Regions from separate parts of the Aquamicrobium sp. genome, predicted to be linked through region 3. Evidence: riboswitches for the same ligand, from Rfam matches in the RefSeq annotation. Region 3 holds a riboswitch; each other region holds the start of a gene.

Region 1 (7,447 bases), on a different contig from region 3:
CCTCGGCCGCGCTCGGCAACGCCGTCTCCTTCTCCGGCGGCCTGCTCCAGTGCTTCGCCGAAGGCACCGACGAGTGGCGCTATCAGGTCGGGGTCACGGCGCAGGCCGGCTGGAGCGCCGCCGAGCTGGCGCGCGCCGGCTCGGTCTCCCTGCGCGAAGGCTATGAGGGGGCCAAGGGTCTCGCCCGCGCCTTCGCCGGGCGCGGGCTGGACGCGGCGGCGGTCAAGGCGCGGATCGGCCGCGACTGGCAGACGCAGCGCGTGGCGTTCAAGCCATTCCCGGTCTGTGCCTTCAACCAGACGCCGGTGACGGCGGCGCTCGCCTTGCGCGAAAAACTCGGCGGCCGCCGCGTCGAGGCCGCGGTTGTGCGGATGAACCCCTACGAATGCGGCTATGCCGGCATGGACAGCAAGGGGCCGTTCTCGACCATCGGCGGCACGCTGATGAGCATCCCGTTCTGCATCGCCCAGACGCTGCTGCGCGGCGCGCCGTCGATGGCGATGATGACCGAGTATCATGACCCCGAGATCAACGCGCTGGTCGAGCGGGTCGATCTCGTCGCCGACGAGGGCGTGCCGACCCTGTGCTGCCGGATCGAGCTGCGCCTCGAAGGCGGCGAGGCCCTGGCGGAAGCCTGCGACATGACGCCGGCCGATTACGTCTGGAGTTTCGACGATCTGAGGGCCAGACTGGAAAGGACGGCGGCGCAGGAAGATCTGCCGGCCGACTGCATCGCCGGTCTCGTCGCCTTCTGCGCCGACCCGGCGGGCGTCGGGATCGCGGCGCTCAACGCCGCCTTCGACAGGGCGCGGCCGTTGATAAGGCGCTAGAAACACCGGCCGGGGGAGGGGAACAGGATGGGCGACCTCGTCATTGTCACCGGCGGCGCGAGCGGCATCGGCGCGGCCGTCGCCGCGCTGCTGCGCGCGCGGGGCTGTCGGGTCGTCGTCTTCGACCTCGCGCCGGACCAGCCGGGCTTCGCCGGCTGGCTGCGCGTCGACGTCTCGGACGAGGCGGCGGTGGAAGCCGCGCTCGCCAAGGTCGAGGACGGGCTCGGGCCGGTCTTCGGCCTCGTCAACGCCGCAGGCGTCCTCGGCAAGATACACGCGCCGCAGCGATTGCAGATGAGCGACTGGGACCGCGAGATCGCGGTCGACCTGCGCGGCACCTACCTGACATGCCGCGCGGCCGGCGCGCGCATGGCCGCGCGCGGCGCCGGCGTCATCGTCAACATCGCCTCGATCGCCGGCATGACCTCCGGCCCCCTGCACGGCTACGGGCCGGCCAAGGCCGCGGTCATCAGCCTGACGACGACGCTGGCCGGCGAGTGGGGCCCGCGCGGGGTGCGCGTCAACGCGGTCTCGCCCGGCTTCACCCGCACCGAGGCGCTGGAGAAGGGCATCGAGGCGGGCGTGCTCGACCCCGGAACGCTGTCGCGGCCGAGCGCGCTGCGCCGCCTCGTCGAGCCGGGCGAGATCGCCGCCGCCGTCGCCTTCCTGCTCGGGCCCGAGGCGAGCGGCATCACCGGCGTCAACCTTCCCGTCGACGCCGGCTATCTCGTCGGCGTCACCTGGCAGCCCTATGGCGGCCTGCGCGGCGGGTGAGGGGCCGTCGCCTTGCACAAGCCTTGATGTTCTGCCCCGGCGGGCCTTTACCGGAGGCTCCGGCGCGATACCTTTGTCCGGTGCGCGGGCGGCCTGCGCGCGGGAGCCGGTGAAGGAGGCGTTCGCGTCGAACCATGAAGGCGGATGAACCATCGGAGCGGCCGGCGCGCCGCCATCCGCTCGGCGCGGCGCGGCGGGCGGGGCTCGTCGCCCTCGGCTGCCTGATGCTGGCGCTTGCCGTCGTCGGGGCGTTCCTGCCGGTGATGCCGACGACGATCTTCCTCATCCTCGCCGCGTGGTTCTTCGGGCGCTCGTCGCCGCGGCTGGAGGCGTGGATGCTCGGCCACCCCCGCTTCGGCCCGGTGCTGCGCGACTGGCGCGAGCACGGCGCGATGCCGCGCCGGGCGAAGTGGCTCGCCTGCGGCGGCATCGCCCTCGGCTACGGCCTGTTCCTCGTCGGCGCGCGCCCGAACCTCTGGCTCGCGCTCGCCGTCGCCGCGCCGATGATCGCCTGCGCGGTGTGGCTCGCCATGCGGCCGGAACCGAAGGATATCTGAACCAGTTTTCGCGTGACAAGCGCGGCCGGCTCTGCGAAGGTCGCGGCGTTGAGAGACAGGGGCGCTCGCCGCAAGGTGGGCTGAGAAGCACCCTTCGAACCTGAACCGGATAATACCGGCGGAGGGAGTCGCTCGGGGCCTTCGCGCTTATCCCGCCTTTCGCCCCTCGCGTCCTGCTCCGCCCGAAAGGAGCAAGATGACCGACGAAACCCTTAACCCCGCGACGATGCTGACGGCCATGCGGCGCGAGCGGCCGCTCGTCCACTGCATCACCAACTACGTCGCCATGAACATCGCCGCCAATGTCGTGCTGGCGGCCGGCGCGTCGCCGGCGATGATCCATGCCGAGGCCGAGGCCGGCGAGTTCGCCGCCATCGCCGGCGCGCTGACGGTCAATATCGGCACGCTGTCGCCGGACTGGGTGAAGGGCATGCGCGCGGCCGCGACGGCCGCGGCGGCGAACGGCAGGCCGTGGGTACTCGACCCGGTCGCGCACTACGCCACCGGCTTCCGCCGCGAGGCGACGGCCGGGCTGCTCGCCCTGTCGCCGACGATCGTGCGCGGCAACGCTTCCGAGATCATCGCGCTCGCCGGCGCGGCGAGCCGGGGGCAGGGCGTCGACAGCCGCGATTCCGTCGCCGCGGCCGAGGATGCGGCCCGCGCGCTGGCCGGGAGCCACGACACCGTCGTCGCCGTCACCGGCGCGACCGACTTCGTTACCGACGGCAAGCGGGCCGTGCGCATCGAGGGCGGCTCGCCGCTGATGCCGCAGGTCACGGCGCTCGGCTGCTCGCTGACCTGCGTGGTCGGCGCCTTCGCCGCCGCCTTCCCGCGCGATCCGTTCGATGCGACGGTCGCGGCGCTCGCCCTGTTCGCCGTGGCCGGCGAGAGGGCGGCGGCCGAGGCGGAGGGGCCAGGCTCGTTCGGCTGGCGCTTCCTCGACGCGCTCGCCGCGGTCGACGAGGCCGCGCTGGAAGCCGAGGCGAGGATCGGGCAGGCATGAGGAAGCGCTTCGACCTCTCCTTCTACCTCGTGCTCGACCCACCGCTCTGCGGCGCAGCCGGCGTCGTCGAGACCGCGCGCGCGGCCGTCCTCGGCGGCGCGACCATGGTGCAGCTGCGCGACAAGGAGGCGGACACGATCGCGCTGATCGAGATCGGCCTTGCCCTGAAGCAGGCCCTTGCCGGAACCGGGGCGCTGCTTATCGTCAACGACGACGTCGAGGCGGCGCGCGCCATCCGCGCTGACGGACTGCATGTCGGGCAGGAGGACATCGACGTCACTGCCGCCCGCGCCCGCATCGGGCCGGACATGATCCTCGGCCTCTCGGTCGAGACCGAGGCGCTGGCCGCCGCGATCGACCCGGCGCTGGTCGACTATGCCGGGGTCGGGCCGGTCTTCGCCACGGCGACCAAGCCGGGCCACAAGCCGCCCATTGGCCTCGACGGGCTGGCGCGGCTCGTCGCCGCCTGCCCGGTGCCGGCGGTCGCCATCGGCGGGCTGAAGGCCGCCCACGCCCGCCCCGTCCTGGCGACGGGAGCCGAAGGGCTCGCCGTCGTCTCGGCCGTGTGCGGGCAGCCCGACCCACTCGCCGCCGCGCGCGCCATCGCCGCTGCCATCGCGGAGGCACGGGCATGATCGCCAACGTTCTCAGTATCGCCGGCTCCGACCCCTCGGGCGGGGCGGGCATCCAGGCGGATCTCAAGGCCTTCTCGGCGCGGGGCGTCTACGGCATGGCCGTGATGACCGCGCTGACGGCGCAGAACACGCAAGGCGTTTCCGGCGTCCACCTCGTGCCGGCGGAGTTCGTCGCCCGGCAGATCGAGGCGGTGTTCGCCGACGTGCGCGTCGACGCGGTCAAGATCGGCATGATCGCCACGGCGGAGATCGCCGAGGCCGTCGCCGACGCGCTCGCCGCGCACCGGGACGTGCCCGTGGTGCTCGACCCGGTGATGGTGGCCAAGGGCGGCGCGGCGCTGCTCGATCCGGCGGCGGTGGACGCGCTCACGCGCCGCCTGCTGCCGCTCGCCAGCGTCCTCACCCCCAACCTGCCGGAAGCGGCGGCGCTGCTCGGCGCGCCCGTCGCAACAAGCCGCGCCGAAATGGCGGCGCAGGCCGCGAAGCTGCGCGCGCTCGGCGCGGGGGCGGTGCTCATGAAGGGCGGCCATCTCGACGGCGACGACAGCCCCGACGTGCTGGCCACAGCGGGCGAGCCGCTCTGGTTCGAAGGCCGCCGCCTCACGACCCGCAACACCCACGGCACCGGCTGCACCCTGTCGAGCACGCTGGCGGCGGAGCTGGCGAAGGGCAGCCCGCTGCCCGAGGCCGTGTGCGCGGCAAAAGCCTATGTCGCCGAGGCCATCGCGAATGCGGAGCGGCTCACCGTCGGCTCCGGCCACGGGCCGGTCCACCATTTCCATGCGCTCTGGCGTTAGACCGAAAGGAACATCTCATGTCACGACCCATCGAGGCGCAGACGGTCCTCATCACCGGCGCCGGGCGCGGGCTCGGCGCGGCGATCGCCGAGGCGTTCGCGCGGGAAGGGGCGAAGGTCGCCATCAACTACCGCGCCAGCCGCGATGGCGCGGAGGCGCTCGCCGCGCGGCTCGGGCCGCGGGCGCAGGCCTTCCGCGCCGACGTGCGCGAGGCCGACGAGGTCGAGCGGCTGGTGGCCGAGGTGACGGAGGCGCTCGGCGCGCCGACAACGATCGTCCACAACGCGCTGGCGGATTTCAGCTTCAACGGCGACGCCCGCGCCCGGATCGAGGCGCTGTCGTGGGAGGACATGGCCTCGCATCTCGGCACCGCGGTCCGGGGCGCGCTCAACCTGATGCGGGCGGTGCGCCCGGCGATGGAAGCGGCCGGCTTCGGCCGCATCGTCACCATCGGTACGAACCTCTTCCAGAACCCGGTCGTGCCCTATCACGACTACACCGCCGCCAAGGCGGCGCTGCTGTCGCTGACCCGCACCGCCGCGACCGAGCTCGGGCCGCTCGGCATCACGGTCAACATGGTCTCCGGCGGCCTGCTGCGCACGACGGATGCGAGCGCGGCGACGCCGGAAGCGGTGTTCGACCTCATCGCCGCCAGCACGCCGCTGCGCCGGGTGACGACGCCGCAGGAGGCGGCGGACGCCGTGCTGTTCTTCGCCTCGCCATGGGCGCGCGCCGTCACCGGGCAGAACCTCGTCGTCGACGGCGGGCTGGTCTTCAACTGATCCGCGCCGCGGGCGCAGGACGGATCAGGTCTGGGGAGGAGAGCCGCCATTGTCGGCACGCGAGAGGCGGAAGCTCGCGGTGTGGACGTGCTCGCGCATCCGTTCCTCCGCCGCCTGCGGGTCGCGCTCCTCGATGGCGGCGACGATCCGCTCGTGCTGGTCGAGCAGCTCGGCGGTCAGCGTCTGCGAATAGGACTGCTCGCGCGCGCTCAGCCATTTCTGCTCGGCGCGCACGCCGTTGATCAGCTCGAAGACGCCGCGGAACAGCTCGTTGCGCACCGTCTGGGCGATCTTGGCGTGGAAGGCGCTGTCCCAGCGCTCGTACTGCTTGCCGGTCTGGGCCTTGCGGCCGCGGACGATGAACTGCTTCATCTGCTCGATGTCGCTCGGCGTCGCGCGCATCGCGGCGAGCTTGGCCAGGACGGGCTCGATCTCGAGCCGGACCTCGTTGATCTCCTGCGGGCTGGTGTTGCTGGTCAGCGACGACATGCGCGCGACCTTCGGCGCCGACGCGCCGATGAAGGTGCCCATGCCCTGCCGGCGGTAGAGCAGGCCCTCGTCCTCCAGCGCCTTCAACGCCTCGCGGATGGTGCGCCGGCCGACGCCGTAGAAATCGACCAGGGCGCGCTCGGGCAGCAGGCGCCCCCCGGAGAGGATGTCGCCCTCGCCGCTTTCGATGATCGCGCGCATTTCCTCAATTATCGATTGCTTGTCTGGCATGGGTTTGTCGAGCATGCACTTTCCGCGGCCGGTCGTGGGAACAGGGCAGGATACCGTCAGATGAGGTCATAGAACATGCGCAGCGACGACGCAGCAAGAAAGACCGCGAAGCAGACCTGCAACGCCCGGCGCGGGATCGAGTGGGCGAGCCGCGCGCCGAGGGGCGCCATCGCCATAGTCAGCGGCACCAGCACCAGCGCGCCGGCCCAGTTCAGGTAGCCGAGCGAGAAGGGCGGCAGGTCCGGCGCGTTCCAGCCGGAGATGATGTAGCCGAGCGTTCCCGGTATCGCGATGATGAAGCCGATGGCCGCGGCCGTGCCGACGGCGCGGCGGATGTCGAAGCCGAAGGCGGACAGGATCGGCACGGAGAGCGTGCCGCCGCCGATGCCCATCAGCGCCGAGATCAGCCCGACGAGGATGCCGGTCAGCCATTTGGCGAAGGCGTTGGGGAAGCCGTAATAGAAGGCCGTCGCCTTGCCGCTGAGCATCATCCGCACGGCGACCAGAAGCGCCACCACGGCGAAGACGAGGCTCAGGACCCTTCCGTTGACGTAGCCGCCGATGATCGTGCCGCACACGACGCCGACGAGGATCGGCAGCCACCACATCCGCAGCAGCGCGTCGTCCACCGCCCCGCGCCGGTAATGGCTGCGGATCGACACCGAGGAGGTGGCGATGATGGTGGCGAGCGAGGTGGCGACCGCGACCTTCATGCGGATCGGCTCGGCGACGTCGACCGCGGAGAAGATGTGATAGAGCACCGGCACGATGACGATGCCGCCGCCGACGCCGAGAAGGCCGGCGAGCAGCCCGCCGACGGTGCCCGCGAAGCCGACGGCCGCGAACCAGAACAGATAGGTGCCGGCGTCGGCTCCGAACATCTCCATCGACATGCCCGCTTTCCCTCCGAGTGATCGGCGAAATCCGTACCATTCGCAAACCTATGATGCAATGATACAGAATGAACAAAACCACGGCACTTGCCTGAAATACGGAACCGGATTGCCGGAACGAGCAATTTTGCTGCAAATTCGCGCTATGCGGCCTTGACAATCTGCGCATGCGCTGAAACAAAATTCACATTCCGGCAAAAGCTGGTCCCGGAACGCAGCAAGAAATAATCGAACCAATATAAAATTGGTTCATTCAGATTATCGGCGCATCCAGCGTCCGCATCGTGTGAAGCAATGGGGAACCCAATGAACAAGCGTGAATTTCTGAAGCTCGCCGGATCGACGGCCGCCGCCGCGGCCGTGCCGGGTTCGCTCGGCGCGGCCTTCGCCCAGGCCAATCCCGCCAGCATTTCCATGATGACCTGGGGCGGCCTGTGGGGCGACGGCATGGCGCAG
Region 2 (7,447 bases), on a different contig from region 3:
CCGTCGACGACGAGAATGTCGGCCTGCATGCCCTTCCTCAACGTGCCGGTGCGGTCGGCGATGTTGATGCAGCGCGCCGCATCCCCGGTTCCGGAGACCAGCGCCTGATGCGGCGTCAGGCCGGCCTCGACCAGCATCTGCAGCTCGAGCGCGAAGTCGAGGCCGTAGCCGCCCGCGTCCGAGCCCATCGCGATCGGCGCGCCGGCCTTCAGCACCATCTTCACGCTTTCGCGGTGCTGGGCCTCCACCTGCCGCGCGCGTTCCTTTTTCCAGTCGGGGCCGTTTTCCGCATGCAGCCTGTAGGCGGCGAGGGTGGGGATATACCAGATGCCCTTCTCCGCAAGCATGTCGGCGAGGCGCGGCGTCAGCTCCGCGCCGTGCTCCAGCGTGTCGACGCCGGCTTCGATGGCGACGCCGACGCCCGGCCCGGAGACCGCGTGGCAGGCGATCGGCAGGTCGAGCGCGTGCGCCTCGTCGACGGCCGCCTCCACCTCCGCGCGGTTGAAAGCCGGCTTCCAGGGCGGGCACTTGGCGGAGCTCACCGCGCCGGTCGAGCCGATCTTGATCACGTCGGCGCCGGCCCGGGCGCATTCGCGCACGCGCTGGCGGACCTCGTCGGGGCCGTCGCAGACCGGATAGGGCGTGCCCGGAAACGGCGGCGACTTGATGCCGTGCCTGGTGGTGCGGTCCAGGACGCTGCTGGTCGGCGTCAGGAACGTGATGCTCGTCTGTATCTCCGGCCCCGAAACGAGGCCCTGGGCGACCGCGTCGCGAAAGCCGGCGTCCAGTCCGCCGAGATCGCGGGCGGCCGTGCACCCGCCGCGCAGCACGTAGTCCATGTTGAAGACCGTCTCGGACGCGAGATAGGCGAGGCTGCTGCCCTGATGCCCGATCAGGTCCATTCCCCACATCGCGAAATGGATATGGGTGTCGATGAGGCCGGGCATGACGGTCGACCCGGCGACGCGCGCCGGAAGCCGGCGTCTTCTTCGTCGCCGTCGGCGAGGACGGCGCGCCGCACGGCGTCACCGCCGATATCTTCCTTGCGCTGGGCGGGACGCTCGGCCTCGCCGTCGACTTCGGCGTCTTTCCCAATTCGGGGGAATGCACCGACGCGCTGGCGCGCGGCGAGATCGACGTCGCCTTCATGCCGGTGGACGACATACGCCGCGCCAAGGTCGCGTTCGGCCCGGCCTATTACCTGCTGCGCAGCACGTTCCTGATCGCGGGCAGCGCGGCGAGCCGCACCATCGCCGAGTACCGGGCGCGCGGAATGGCCTTCGTCGGCATCGCCGGCACCACGACGCTGCGCGCCGCGATCCGCACCTTCGGCGGCGAACGCGCCAGCGAGGCGCGCGACGTCGACGAGGCCGTCGCCCGGTTCGGTCACGGCGCGGTGGACGCGATCGCGCTTTCGGAGGACTATCTGCGCGCCGTTCAGCCGCGGTTCCCCGGCTCCGTCGTCATGGAGGACGCGTTCCAGGAGACCAGCATCTCCATCGCCGTCCCGAAGGACAGGCCGCAGGCGTCGGCGCTTGTCGCGGAGTTCCTGGAGAACGCGAAAGCCGCGGCGGCGATAAGGCGCATCTTCGACGCGCGCGGCCTCGCCGGGGAGCCGGTCGCGCCGCAGGGCGTGTGAACACGACGACAGGGAAGGGCAAGACGATGACCGTGACACTGGCGCAGGCGCAGACGATCTGCACGCAGTCCCTGGCGAAAGGCCGCGAACTCGGGCTGGCGCCGCTGACCGTCGTCGTCCTCGATGCCGGCGGCGTCACCGTCTGCATGATGCGCGAGGACGGCTCCTCGCTCCTGCGGCCGCAGATCGCGACCGGCAAGGCGTGGGGCACGCTCGGCATGGGCTTCGGCGGACGCGAGCTCGCCCGCCGCGCCGAGGCCCTGCCGCACTTCTTCAACGCGCTGTCCGACATGTCGCAGGGCCGCATGGTGCCCGTGCCGGGCGGCGTGCTCGTGCGCGACGCGGCGGGCGGCATCGTCGGCGCGGTGGGCATCAGCGGCGACACCTCGCCGAACGACGAGATCTGCGCCCTCCACGGCATCGAGGCGGCCGGATTGCAGGGCGACACCGGCGATCCGGCGCAATAGCGTTCCGCGCCGCACCGCCTTCGATCGAAAGGCTTGACGGCGCGGCGGCCGGCGCTCTAGAGATGATCCATTCCGAGGGGAGCGCCGAACGGCGCTGAGACGGCGGTGAGCCGGACCCTTGAACCTGATCCGGATCATGCCGGCGTAGGAACGGAACAAGGGCCAAGGCCGATTTCCTCTTCTTCGCTCAACCGGATCTCCGTGATGAAAGTCGGGAGATCGCCCATGCTTCTTCTATCCCTGCCCGAGCCACCCGCTTCCCGCCGGTAGGAGAAAAGCGATGCGCGCCTTGTCGGGGGCGGTGCGGACGATGCTGACGCTGGTCGCGGCGTGGCAGGCCATCGTGTGGCTGGTCGCGCCGCCGCGCTACATCCTGCCCGCGCCCCTCGACGTCATCGCGGTTTTCCCGCGCCAGTGGCGCCACCTCCTCGACCACACGCTGGTGACGACGGGCGAGATCGCCGCCGGCTTCGCGGCGGGGACGCTGCTCGGCATCGCGACCGCGCTCGCCGTCGCGGCGCTGCCGCGGTTCGGCCGCATGGTCTGGCCGCTGGTGCTGGTATTGCAGGCCTTTCCCGTCTTCGTCCTCGCGCCCGTCCTCGTCCTGTGGTTCGGCTTCGGCATGGCCTCGAAGGTGGTGATGACGACGCTCATCATCTTCTTTCCGGTCGCCTCGGCCTTCGCCGACGGCCTGCGCCGCATCGACCCCGAGATCCTCGACGCGACGGCGCTGACATCGGCGAGCCGCTGGCAGGCGCTCGTCCACGTGCGCGCGCCGCTGGCGCTGCCGGCGCTGATCTCCGGCCTGCGCGTCGCCGCGCCGCTGGCGCCGCTCGGCGCGGTGGTCGGCGAATGGGTCGGCGCCTCGGCGGGGCTCGGCTTCGTCATGATCCAGGCCAATGCCCGCATGCAGACCGACACGGTGTTCGCGGCGATGGCGATCCTCGCCGTGCTGACGCTCGCCCTGCGCCGGGCGGTCGACGCGCTGGCGCCGCGCCTCACGCCCTGGGCGCAGGAACGATGATCCCCCTTCACCAACCCGACAAAAGGAAACCGAAGATGATACGCAAGACGGCCCTCGCCCTTCTCCTCGGCCTCGCCATGGGCGGCGCGGCGCAAGCCGCCGACAGGCTCACCGTCCTGCTCGAATGGTTCGTCAATCCCGACCACGCGCCGCTGGTGGTGGCGCGCGAGCTCGGCCTGTTCGAGAAGGCCGGGCTCGAGGTCGAGCTGCTGCCGCCGTCCGACCCGTCGATCGTGCCGCGCGCCGTCGCCTCCGGCCAGGCCGATATCGGCATCCACTACCAGCCGAACCTTTATCTCGACCACGCGGCCGGCGTGCCGCTCGTCCGGTTCGGCACGCTGGTCGAGACGCCGCTCAACACGCTGACCGTCCTCGCCGACGGCCCGATCAAGGAGATCGGCGACCTCGCCGGCAAGCGCATCGGCTTCTCCGTCTCTGGCTTCGAGGACGCGATGCTCGGGCAGATGCTGGAAACGGCCGGCGTCGACCCGAAGAGCGTCGAGCTGGTCAACGTCAATTTCGCGCTGACCGCCTCGCTGATCTCCGGGCAGGTCGACGCCACCATCGGCGGCTTCCGCAATTTCGAGCTGACCCAGATCCGGCTCGAAGGCCATGAAGGCCGCGCCTTCTTTCCCGAGGAGAACGGCGTTCCGGCCTATGACGAGCTGATCTTCGTCACCCGGCCCGACCTCGCCGGCGACGCGCGCCTCAAGCGCTTCCTCGAGGCGGTCGAGCAGGGCGCGGTGCACCTGACCAACCATCCGCAGGAGAGCTGGGCGCTGTTCGTGCGCGCCTATCCCGACCTCGACAACGCGCTCAACCGTCAGGCCTGGACCGACACGCTGCCGCGCTTCGCCAAGCGGCCCTTCGCCCTCGACCGCGCCCGCTACGCCCGCTTCGGCGCCTTCATGGCCGGGCGCGGGCTGATCGGCAAGGCGCCGGCTGTCGAGGACATCGCCGTCGAGCTGGAGTGAATATCCACAGGGCCGCGCGCCGATCGCTAAGATTTTCCTCGACCGCCTAACCTGACGTTGAGGAAGATCGCCTATCCCTAGGGCATGGGTTTCGGTGCGGCGGATCGGGGGCGAGCGCAGGGCGGCATATCACGTGACTTTCATCCTCATCGCCTCGGCCATCGCCATCGCCATCATGGCGATCATCTTCCTTTGCCTGCGCGCGTCGCGGGTGGCGGGCCTGTCGAGCTTCGCCGCCTCGGCCATGCTGGGCTCGTTCGCCATCGGGCTCGGCGCCGCCGGAAAGCTGGTCCTGCCGCCCAACCTGATCGGCCTGCCGGAATCGCCGCTGGTCATTCTCGCCTGCCTGCTTTTGCTGTCGAGCTTCCGGCAGTTCCTGTCGATGCCGGCGCTGCGCCCGCTCACCATCGCGGCCGTCGTCGCGGCGTTCACCGTTTTCCACGTCGCCTTCGCACTTATCCAGGGCGGCGTCACCAGCGTCATCGGCGCCGGGACGGCCTCCGTCATCTTCGCCGCCATCGCCCGCACGATCTGGCGCGGCCGGGGAAACGCCGACGCGCCGGCCGCGTTCGTCGTGTTCGCGATCGTCTCGGCCTCCACGGTCTCGGCCTTCTTCCTGGCGAGGTTCGTGACGATCGCGTCGGGCATCGACGGCTCGAGCTACTTCGCCGACCCGACGGCGTGGAACCTCGCCGTCTCGTCCATCCGCATCCTCGTGTTCCCGCTGGTCTACCTGTCGGCGATCCTGCTCGTTCAGGGACGGACCGTCGCGAGGCTGGAGCGGGCGCTGGCCTATGACGACCTGACCGGCGCGCTGTCGCGGCGCGCGTTCATCGACGCCTGCTCGCGCCATTTCGCGCAGGGCCGCGACGGCGGCGCGGGGACGCTGCTGTTCCTCGACCTCGACCATTTCAAGCAGCTCAACGACCGCCACGGCCACGCCGTCGGCGACAAGGCGCTCCGGCATTTCGTCGAGGTCGCCTCGACAGTCCTGCCGCCGCGGGCCAGCCTCGGCCGGCTCGGCGGCGAGGAGTTCGCCGTCCTGCTGCCGGCGAGCGCAAACGCAGCCGCGGCCACCGTGGCGGAGACGATCATGCAGGCGGTCAGGGACAACCCGCTCGATACCGGCCGGGCGCTCGCCCCGATGACGGTCAGCATAGGCAGCGCCGCCGCGCATCCGGGCATGGCGATGGACGATGTCCTCAAGCGCGCCGACGACGCGCTCTACCGGGCCAAGGCGAGCGGCCGCGACCGCCTTTGCCACGCCGACGAGGTACATTCCGTCGCCGGCCCCCGCACCGGAAGAGCCGCCAGCGCCGGGCGCGGGCGGATAAAGACGCCCCCGCCGCTGGTGCCTGCTGCCGTAGCCGGGCCCGCCGGCCGTCAGCCGTTGCCGAGCAGCGATGCCCGGCCGACGCGCGAGAAGGCGGGGTCGTTCTCCAGCCCGCCGAGCCAGCCGGTGCCGAGCTTTGGCACAGAGGCGAGCAGCAGGCGCGTATAGCCTCGGTCCGGCCCCCGAGCGTGTCGAGGAGGACATTGCAAGGGCACAAGTTCGCCGCCACGACGACGAGGAAACGCTCAAGGCCATCGAGACCAGGCTGGCCGCCGCAGACAAGCAACTCGAAGACGCGATAGACGCGATCCTGGCCGCCTGAGCCTGCCTTTCCCGCCTTGCCGCAAGGCGCCGTCAGGCTTGCCGCGCGACCGTCCCGCTCTCCGCATGATCCTTGCGGAGGGCGTCGAGAATGTCGTCGACGGGCAGGACGTCGGCAAACTGACGGTCCATGTCGAACAGGCTGATGGCGTGGGAGATGGGTATCCGGTCGAACACCGCATCCTCGGCGACGATGGTCCTGAAATTGTAGGACGCGCTGTCGAACACGGTCGCCCTGACGCAATTCGACGTCGCGCCGCCGATGATGATCACCGTGTCGATGGCCCGATCGATCAGGTAGCCGAGCAGAGGCGTGCCGTGGAAGCCGGAAGGCTTCTTCTTGACGAAGACGATGTCGCGCGCGGACGGCCGGAAGCTTTCGGCCAGCTCGGCGCCTTCCGTGCCTGCCAGGCACCATTTGTCGGAGCGGAGCAGGTCGCGCTTGCGGCCGTAGACCCCGATGTCGGCGCCGTTCGGATCGACCTCGAACAGCGTGAAGAACACCGGAATGCCCATCTGCTGGGCCGACCTGACGAGATGGGCGCCGCGCTCCAGATTCGCGCGGCCGAAGGCGCCGCAGCTGGAAGGCCACAATTCGTCCGCGCCCTCTTCGCCGACCATGTATTTCTGGCAGTCGATCGCGACGATGCACGGCTTCTTCCCGAGCCCGATGCGGCGCGAGAACCTTGCCTTGGCAATGACGCCGCGCACCTCGTCGTCCAGATACCGGTCCCAGGGCCTCATCGTCCGGACTCCGCGCCCTGCCGCTTGCCGGCCTTCAGCTCGTCGAGAATCTCGGCGCGGTGCTGGTCGACCCGCGGCCCGCCCCAGCGAATCCTGCCCGGCGTCCGCGACATGCGGGGAAACACGTTCTGCATCGCCATGAGTCCCAGATCCTCGTCATCGATATGCGTGACCGTCTGCCTCGCGATGAACTGCGGGTCGCTCATCGCCTGCTCGATATCGTAGATTGGGGCGATGGCGGCATTGGCCTTCTCGAACGCGCTGATCACCTCGGCGAGGCTGCGTTCGCCGATCCATCCGCCGATCACCTCGTCGATCTCGTCGACCGCGGCCAGCCGCCCCTCGGTCGTCGCGAAGCGCGGGTCGGCCGCCCATTCGCTGCCGCCGGTCAATGTCAGGACACGCTGGACGATGGAAGGCGCCGCGGCCGACAGAGCGACCCAGCGTCCCTCGCGCGTGCGATAGGCGTTGCGCGGCGCGTTGTTCACGGAGCGGTTGCCCGTGCGGTTCTGGATGATGCCGAGCTGGTCGAAAACGGTGGCCTGAGCGCCCAGTAGCGAGAACAGCGGCTCGTAGATCGCGAGGTCGATATACTGCCCGAGGCCCGAGCCTTTGGCGTCCCGCTCGTAGAGCGCGAACATCACGGCGAACGTGCCCCAGTAGGCGGCGACGCCGTCGGCCAGGCCGAACGGCGGCAGGGTGGGGGCGCCGTCCGGCTCTCCGGTCACATGCGCGAAACCGCTCATGGCCTCGGCGAGCGTGCCGAATCCGGCCCGGCGGGCATAGGGGCCGGTCTGGCCGAAGCCCGTGACCCGCAGCATGACCAGCTTCGGATTGATCGCCTGGAGGTCCTCCCAGCCCAGTCCCCAGCTTTCGAGCGTTCCGGTGCGGAAGTTCTCGACCAGGACGTCGGCCTCCGAGATCAGCGCCTTGAAGATTTCCTTG
Region 3 (7,447 bases):
CCCCGTCCGGCGCGATGGTGCTGGTGACGGTGCGGTCGAGGAAATCGCGGTCGTGGCTGACCAGCAGGACGGTGCCGGCATAGTTCGCGACCAGCTCCTGCAACAGGTCGAGCGTTTCCATGTCGAGGTCGTTGGTCGGCTCGTCGAGCACGAGAAGATTGGCCGGCCGCGCTAGAATCCGCGCCAGCACCAGCCGCGCCCGCTCGCCGCCGGAAAGCTCGCGCACCGGGGTGCGGGCCTGCTCGGGCTTGAACAGGAAATCCTTCATGTAGGAGACGACGTGCTTTTCCTCGCCGTTGACGATCACGCTGTCGCCGCGCCCGTCGGTCAGGTAGTGCGCCAGCGTCTCGCCCGGATCGAGCTCGCGCTTCTGGTCGAGCGCGGCGATCTCGAGATTGGCCCCGAGCCGCACCGTCCCCGAATCGGGCTCGAGCATCCCCGTCAGCATCTTGAGCAGCGTCGTCTTGCCCGCCCCGTTCGGCCCGACGAAGCCGACGCGGTCGCCGCGCTGGATGCGGGCGGAAAACTCCTTCACGACCGCGATGTCGCCATAGCTCTTGGAGATGGCCTTGGCCTCGATGACCAGCCTGCCGGATTCCGGCCCTTCCGAGGCGGTCATCGTCGCCAGCCCTTCCGCGCCCTTGTGGCCGCGGTGGCGCGCGCGCATCGCCTGAAGCTCGCCGAGCCGGCGCATGTTGCGCTTGCGCCGCGCGGTGACGCCGTAGCGCAGCCAGTGCTCCTCGCGCACGATCTGGCGGCCGAGCTTGTGCTGCTCCTTCTCCTCCTCCTCAAGGATCGCGTCGCGCCATTCCTCGAAATGGGCAAAGCCCTTTTCCAGCCGCCGCGTCACGCCACGGTCGAGCCAGACCACGACCCGCGAGATCCGTTCGAGGAAACGGCGGTCGTGCGAGATCACGATCAGCGCCGACTTCGTCCGCTGCAATTCGCCCTCCAGCCATTCGATGGTGGTGAGGTCGAGATGGTTGGTCGGTTCGTCGAGCAGGAGGATGTCGGGCTCGGGCGCCAGCACCCGGGCGAGCGCGGCGCGCCGCGCCTCGCCGCCCGACAGCGTCGCCGGGTCCTCGTCGCCGCTGAGCCCAAGGCTTTCGAGCATGTAGGCGGCGCGATAGGGGTCGTCGGCGGGGCCGAGGCCGGCCTCGACATAGGCGCGCACGGTTCGTGCCCCCTGCCAGTCCGGCTCCTGCGGCAGATAGCGCACGGTCGCGCCCGGCTGGCGGAACACCTCGCCCTCCTGCGGCTCGACCATGCCGGCGGCGATCTTGAGCAGCGTCGACTTGCCCGAGCCGTTGCGTCCGACGAGCGCGATCCGGTCGCCGGCCGAGGCGGAAAGCGCGGCCCCGTCGAGCAGCGCAGCGCCGCCGAATGTCAATCTGATGTCGTCGAGCAGGAGAAGCGGAGGAGCCATGGTCACAATGCGTAATGGGAGGTCGGGCGGGCGACGACGAGGGCGCGGCCTTGCGCAAGGCACGCCGTCAGCGCCCCCCGCACCTCGTTGGAAAGCGTCAGCGACGAGCCGAACGGCACGAAACGGTCCTGAAGCGGCCATTTGGCGCCGGAAAGGGTCAGCCCCGCGAGGTCGGAGAAGGCGAGCACGCTGAACAGCGTGCCATCCTCGAAATCGAATTCGGTCTCGCGCCCGGGCAGGAGCGGCACGCCCTCCTGCACGCCGCTGGTCAGCAGGCAGGAGACGCCGTCGCCGGCAAGGCGCAGCGCGGCGGCGAGATGAAGATAGGCGTGGTCGGCCCGCTCGCCGCCGAACGCGCCGACCAGCACCAGCTCGCGCGCGCCGCGCTTCAGCGCCGCATCGACCGCGATCTCGCCGTCGGTCTGGTCCTTTTCCGGCGGGAAGATCTCCATCGGCACGCCGGCATGGTGGGCGCGCAGCCCCTCCTCGACCGAGTCGAAATCGCCGGTCCACAATTCGGGCGTCACCCCGAGCGCGGCGGCATGGCGCATGCCGGAATCGGCGGCGATCACCCGCGTGCCGGCAAGCTGGCGGGAGAGGCGCGGCGTGACGACGAGGTCGCCGCCGAGGAGAAGCGCGAAGCGGGTCATGGCCCCGCCTCTATCACGGCAGGCCGCCGCAGAGGAAGCGCGCCGGCGGCGGGTTTCCCTCCGCGATCCGTTGCAGCCCCTCGCCAGGGGTGCGAAGCTCGGTCGCAACGTTGAGATGGCGGCCATGAAACCGCCGCCTTGATCGGGAATGCCGCGACAAGCGGAACACTCAGGCATGTCGATGAACTCGGTTTTACCGGACGGATTGCGCGCCGGACTGAACGATCTGGGATCGAGGCTGGAACGGCAATTGCCCATCAGCCGCGAATTCGACGGCATGCTGGACGCGATCAACGCGCTTCCGCCCGCGATCGTCGTGCGAGCCGACAGCGAGATAGCGCACGCCGCGAACCTGCGAAGATGGCGGCGAAAGTATCCGCTCCTGGTCCGCCTTTTTTCGCCCTGCATGGCCGACATCGATCAGCTCGGTCGCGTTTCCGGCCTCGAATTTCTCTTCCTGTTTCACAGGGACGGCCACGTCCGCGAGGCGGCGCTGCGGCGTCTCGACGCTCCGATACCGAGCCCCTTCCTCTTCGCTGCGATCGCGTGGCGCCTGAACGACTGGGCCGCTCCCGTGCGGGAGGCCGCGGCCGAATGCGCGGCGCGCTGTTTCCCGATGACCGCGCCCGCCATCGTTGCGGAGGCCGCGCTGACCCTTCTCGCAAGGGAGAACAGCTGGGGGCGATGGACGGACGAGCGGCATGTGCTGCGCACGGCGTTCGCCCGCCCGGACGTGGCGGATTGCCTGGCGGCAAGCATCCGCACCCGTCGCACTGGCCCGATGGCGACAATCCTGCGATATGCGCTGCGGGAAGGAAGCCTCGACGCCCATCTGGAAACGCTCGCCCGGGACGCCGTTCAGCCATCGGTTCGCGCCGTCGCCGCACAGGCGTTGATCGACGGTCATGCGACATGGCCGGACGGGTGGACATGGCGCTGGATCGACAAGTCGATGGGCCTGCGGTGTCGCGAGACGACCTACCGCCACCGGCCTCTCGATCATGGCGCGCCCCGCATCCCCGTGATCGAAGCGAGCGCGAATGACCGGTCGGCCATCGTGCGCCGGGTCGCGACGTCGGGCCTTATTCGCCATGAGGTCGACGGACTGGTCGCGCGGCGCATCGCTACGCCGTTGCTTCGGGACCGCTCGCCGTCCGTGCGGGAACAGGCGGAATTCATCCTGAGAACGCACCGGCAAGACCCGGCCTGAGCGCGCGGACAGGCGCAACCAGACGCCCGCGCCGCCGCGACAAAGGCTTGCTTCCGCGGTCGCGCCGCCCTATTTCTTTCGATGCTCTAACGGGGTGCCGGCGGCGAGTTTCGCTCGCCGGCTGAGAGGCGCGAACGCCAACCCGCGGAACCTGATCCGGTTCATACCGGCGGAGGGATTAGACGCTTCTCGTATGGCGCCATTCCCTTGCAACGCAAAAGAAGGAGGCGCCGATGCGCAACAGAAAGATCATCCTTGCCGCGGCCACGCTGGCGCTCCTCGCCGCGCCTGCCGCGGCTGAAGGCAAGCTCACCGTCTACACCTATGACAGCTTCACAGCCGACTGGGGCCCCGGCCCGGCGGTCGAGAAGGCGTTCGAGGTCGAATGCGGTTGCGACGTCGAGTTCGTCGCCGTCGCCGACGGCGTGGCGCTGCTCAATCGCCTCCGGCTCGAAGGGGCGAATACGCAGGCCGACATCGTCCTCGGACTCGACACCAACCTGACCTTCGAGGCCAGGGAGACCGGGCTTTTCGCGCCGCACGGCGTATCGCTGGAGCGCGTTTCCGTTCCCGGCGGCTGGGACGACGACACCTTCGTGCCCTACGACTACGGCTATTTCGCCTTCGTCTACGACAGCGAGGCGGTTCCCGCACCGCCGGCGAGCCTGAAGGAGCTGGTCGAGGGCGACGCCGCCGACAAGATCGCCATCCAGGACCCGCGCACCTCGACGCCGGGGCTCGGCCTGCTGCTCTGGGTCCGGGCCGTCTATGGCGACGAGGCGCCTGAAGCATGGGCCAAGCTGAAGAGCAGGGTGCTGACCGTCACCCCCGGCTGGAGCGAGGCCTATGGCCTGTTCACCAATGGCGAGGTGCCGATGGTCCTGTCCTACACCACCTCGCCCGCCTATCACGAGATCGCGGAAGGATCGGAGCGCTACAAGGCCGCCGCCTTCGCCGAAGGGCACTATCTGCAAGTCGAGGTGGCGGCCCGCACCGTCAGGGGCGAGGCCAATCCGCTGGCGCAGAAGTTCCTCGACTTCATGACCACGCCGGCCTTCCAGGATGCGATCCCCGAGACCAACTGGATGTTCCCGGCCGCCCCGACCTCCGGGCCGCTCAACGCGGCGTTCGAGCGGGCCGTGAAGCCGGCAAAGACGTTGACCTTCACGCCGCAGGAAGTGGCGCAGAACCGGCAGGCCTGGATCAGGGAATGGCTCGACGTGATGAGCCGCTAGCGCGGCCGGCCTCGACCCGAATGCGAACCTACGCCGTGCGCCGGTTCGGCGACCGTCGTCTTGTGATGGATGAGCCCAGCCGGCGCAGCGCAGCACTGTTCCCCGGAGCGCTTCCGCTGCCCCTCATCCCCCTGCCGGGACCTTCTCCCCGTGAACGGGGAGAAGGGACGCTGCCGCGATGCCTGATCCGATCGCCACGGTCGCAGGGAAAGCAAGGACCTTGCCGCCATCCCCTTCTCCCTGTCCACGGGGAGAAGGTGGCCCGTAGGGCCGGATGAGGGGCGGGGCGACCATGGAAGCATCGGACACGGCACAGACCAGATCCCCGCCGCGCGACGGCCGCGTCCTTGCCGGCGTCGCCGGGCTCGGCCTCGTCGGGCTGCTGGTCGGAGGCGCGTTCGCCGGGCTGATTCTCGTCGCCGCGCGCGACTGGTCGGGCGCGGCGTCCGCCTTCGACGCCTATCTGGCGCGCGTCGTCGGTTTCACCCTGTGGCAGGCGGCGCTGTCGACGCTGCTGTCGGTCGCTCCCGCCGTCTTCGTCGCGCGGGCGCTGGCGCGGCACCCGTCCTTTCCCGGCCGGGGGCTGATCCTCAAGCTGTTCGCGCTGCCGCTGGCGCTGCCGGCCATCGTCGCCGCCATGGGGGTCCTCGCGCTCCTCGGCCGGGCCGGGCTGTTCGCCGACACGCTGACGATGCTCACCGGCACGCGCTGGCAGGGCATCTACGGGCTTTCGGGCATCCTCGTCGCCCATGTCTTCTTCAACCTGCCGCTCGCCACCCGCTTCCTGCTCCAGGCGCTGGAGGCGGTGCCGGCCGACCAGTGGCGGCTGGCGGCGCAGCTCGGCATGGGCGCGCGCGCCTCGTTCCGGCTGATCGAGTGGCCGGCGCTGCGCGCCGCGCTTCCCGGCGTCGCCGGCCTCGTCTTCATGCTGTGCGTCACCTCCTTCACCATCGTGCTGACGCTGGGCGGCGGCCCGGCCGCGACCACGCTGGAGGTGGCGATCTATCAGGCGTTGCGCTTCGATTTCGACCCCGCCCGCGCCGTGGCGCTGACGGCGCTGCAGATCGGCCTCACCGTCTGCGCCGTCGCCTTCCTGATGCGGCTCGGCGCGGACATGACCGGCGATGCGAACCTCCCCGTTGCCCCGCGCCGGCCTGCCGTCGCCGGCCGGGCCGAGCGCGCGGTCAACGGCGCGCTGATCCTCGCCGCGCTCGCCTTCGTCGCCGGGCCGCTGGCGGCGGTGGCCATCGCCGGCCTGAAGGCCGACCTCGCCCGCCTCGCCGCCGACCCGGCCGTCCATGCCGCGACGGTGACCAGCCTCGTCCTCGCGCTCGCCGCCGCGCTGCTCAGCGTCGCCCTGTCGCTCTCGCTGGTCGCGGCGCGGAGGGCGCTGGAAATGAAGCGGCCGCGCACGGCACGGCCCTCGCTTCTCGAGCGGATGCTCGACACCGGCGCCAGCCTTGTCCTCGTCGTCCCGCCCATCGTCCTCGGCGCCGGCTGGTTCGTTGCCTTGCAAGGCACGGGGCGGCTGTTCGCCATGGCCCCCATCATGGTCGTCACGGTCAACGCGGTGATGGCGATGCCGTTCGCTGTGCGCGCCATCCGCCCGGCCTGGGACGCGGCGAGCGCCCGCCACGAGAAGCTGGCCGCGCAGCTCGGCATATCGGGCTTCAATCGCCTCAGGCTGATCGACTGGCCGTCCATCCGCCGTCCGGCCTTCACCGCGCTCGCCTTCGCCATGGCGCTGTCCCTCGGCGATCTCGGCGTCATCGCCCTGTTCGGCTCGGACGCGGTGCAGACGCTGCCCTATCTGCTTTATGCCCGCATGGGCAGCTACCGCACCGCCGACGCGGCCGGGCTGGCGCTGATCCTCGGCGTGGTCTGCCTCGGCCTGATGATGCTGGCCGAACGCGGGAGGAACAGGCGATGAGCGGCGCGGATGTCAGGCTCGAGGCGGTCGAGTTCAGCTATGGCGAGGCGCCGATGCGCTTCGACCTCGCGGTCGAGGCCGGCGAGATCGTTGCCGTGATGGGGCCGAGCGGCTCGGGAAAATCGACCCTGCTCAACCTCGTCGCCGGCTTCGAGCGACCCACTGCCGGACGCATACTGATCGGCGGCGACGATCTGACGCGCCTGCCGCCGGCGGCGCGGCCCGTCTCGATGGTGTTCCAGGAGAACAACCTCTTCGCCCATCTGAACGTCGAGCAGAATGTCGGCCTCGGCCGTTCGCCGTCGCTGAAGCTGAACGAGCGGGACCGCGCCGACATCGCCGCCGCGCTCGCCCGCACCGGGCTTTCCGGCAAGGAGAAGCGGCTGCCGGCCGAGTTGTCGGGCGGCGAGCGCCAGCGCGTCGCCCTGTCGCGGGTGCTGGTGCGCGACCGGCCGGTGCTGTTGCTCGACGAGCCCTTCGCCTCGCTCGGCCCGGCGCTGCGCCGCGAGATGCTCGATCTGGTGCGCGATCTCCACGCCGAGCGGAAGATGACGATCCTGATGGTGACGCACCAGCCGCACGACGCGCGCGCGCTTTGCCGCCGCATCGCCTTCGTCGACGAGGGTCGTATCGCCGCCTTCGCTCCCGTGGAGGTGATGTTCTCGGCCAACGCCCCCGCCGGCTTCCGCGCCTATATCGGCGCATGAACGTACTTGACCCGCCGCGCCTTCGCCCGGAAGCGGACACAATTGCGCGCGACACCGGAACGCGATGGCGGTTCGGGTTGTTTCCTTTACGGAATTGACATAGGCCGGCCTGCATCCTGCGGCTGGAATCATCTACGCAGCCGGACGCTCGAAAGAAAGGACACGGAGCCCTGTCGACCCCGATGAAGGACGCATTGAAGGACCGGACAGCCCTTTGGCCGGCCCGCTCCTCACGGCGCGGCCCGACAGGGTTCGTCACGATGCCCGTCGTCGCCCTTGCGCTCCTCCT

Evidence for each region. Region 3 has a riboswitch for thiamine pyrophosphate ahead of thiB (thiamine ABC transporter substrate binding subunit). Riboswitches for the same ligand answer to the same signal wherever they lie in the genome.
Region 1: another riboswitch for thiamine pyrophosphate. It lies ahead of thiM (hydroxyethylthiazole kinase); the one in region 3 lies ahead of thiB (thiamine ABC transporter substrate binding subunit).
Region 2: another riboswitch for thiamine pyrophosphate. It lies ahead of M9945_RS20960 (ABC transporter permease); the one in region 3 lies ahead of thiB (thiamine ABC transporter substrate binding subunit).

Annotation. Positions count from the first base shown of each region.
Region 1 is NZ_JAMLIE010000005.1:132,303-139,749, forward strand. Features, by position in the region: gene M9945_RS21180 (MmgE/PrpD family protein) at 1-830, shown strand, start outside; gene M9945_RS21185 (SDR family NAD(P)-dependent oxidoreductase) at 858-1,604, shown strand; gene M9945_RS21190 (YbaN family protein) at 1,739-2,161, shown strand; TPP riboswitch at 2,209-2,305, shown strand; gene thiM (hydroxyethylthiazole kinase) at 2,358-3,164, shown strand; gene thiE (thiamine phosphate synthase) at 3,161-3,799, shown strand; gene thiD (bifunctional hydroxymethylpyrimidine kinase/phosphomethylpyrimidine kinase) at 3,796-4,596, shown strand; gene M9945_RS21210 (3-oxoacyl-ACP reductase) at 4,614-5,378, shown strand; gene M9945_RS21215 (FadR/GntR family transcriptional regulator) at 5,403-6,113, opposite strand; gene M9945_RS21220 (sulfite exporter TauE/SafE family protein) at 6,155-6,991, opposite strand; gene M9945_RS21225 (PotD/PotF family extracellular solute-binding protein) at 7,298-7,447, shown strand, end outside.
Region 2 is NZ_JAMLIE010000005.1:82,506-89,952, reverse strand. Features, by position in the region: gene M9945_RS20975 (amidohydrolase family protein) at 1-947, opposite strand, end outside; partial or broken gene M9945_RS20970 (transporter substrate-binding domain-containing protein) at 1,007-1,639, shown strand; gene M9945_RS20965 (heme-binding protein) at 1,666-2,106, shown strand; TPP riboswitch at 2,172-2,274, shown strand; gene M9945_RS20960 (ABC transporter permease) at 2,387-3,130, shown strand; gene M9945_RS20955 (ABC transporter substrate-binding protein) at 3,169-4,104, shown strand; gene M9945_RS20950 (GGDEF domain-containing protein) at 4,238-5,605, shown strand; gene M9945_RS20945 (cysteine hydrolase family protein) at 5,792-6,502, opposite strand; gene M9945_RS20940 (CaiB/BaiF CoA transferase family protein) at 6,499-7,447, opposite strand, start outside.
Region 3 is NZ_JAMLIE010000003.1:428,073-435,519, forward strand. Features, by position in the region: gene M9945_RS19510 (ABC-F family ATP-binding cassette domain-containing protein) at 1-1,426, opposite strand, end outside; gene M9945_RS19515 (thiamine diphosphokinase) at 1,429-2,076, opposite strand; gene M9945_RS19520 (hypothetical protein) at 2,252-3,286, shown strand; TPP riboswitch at 3,367-3,481, shown strand; gene thiB (thiamine ABC transporter substrate binding subunit) at 3,520-4,521, shown strand; gene thiP (thiamine/thiamine pyrophosphate ABC transporter permease) at 4,814-6,451, shown strand; gene thiQ (thiamine ABC transporter ATP-binding protein) at 6,448-7,158, shown strand; gene M9945_RS19540 (M48 family metalloprotease) at 7,419-7,447, shown strand, end outside.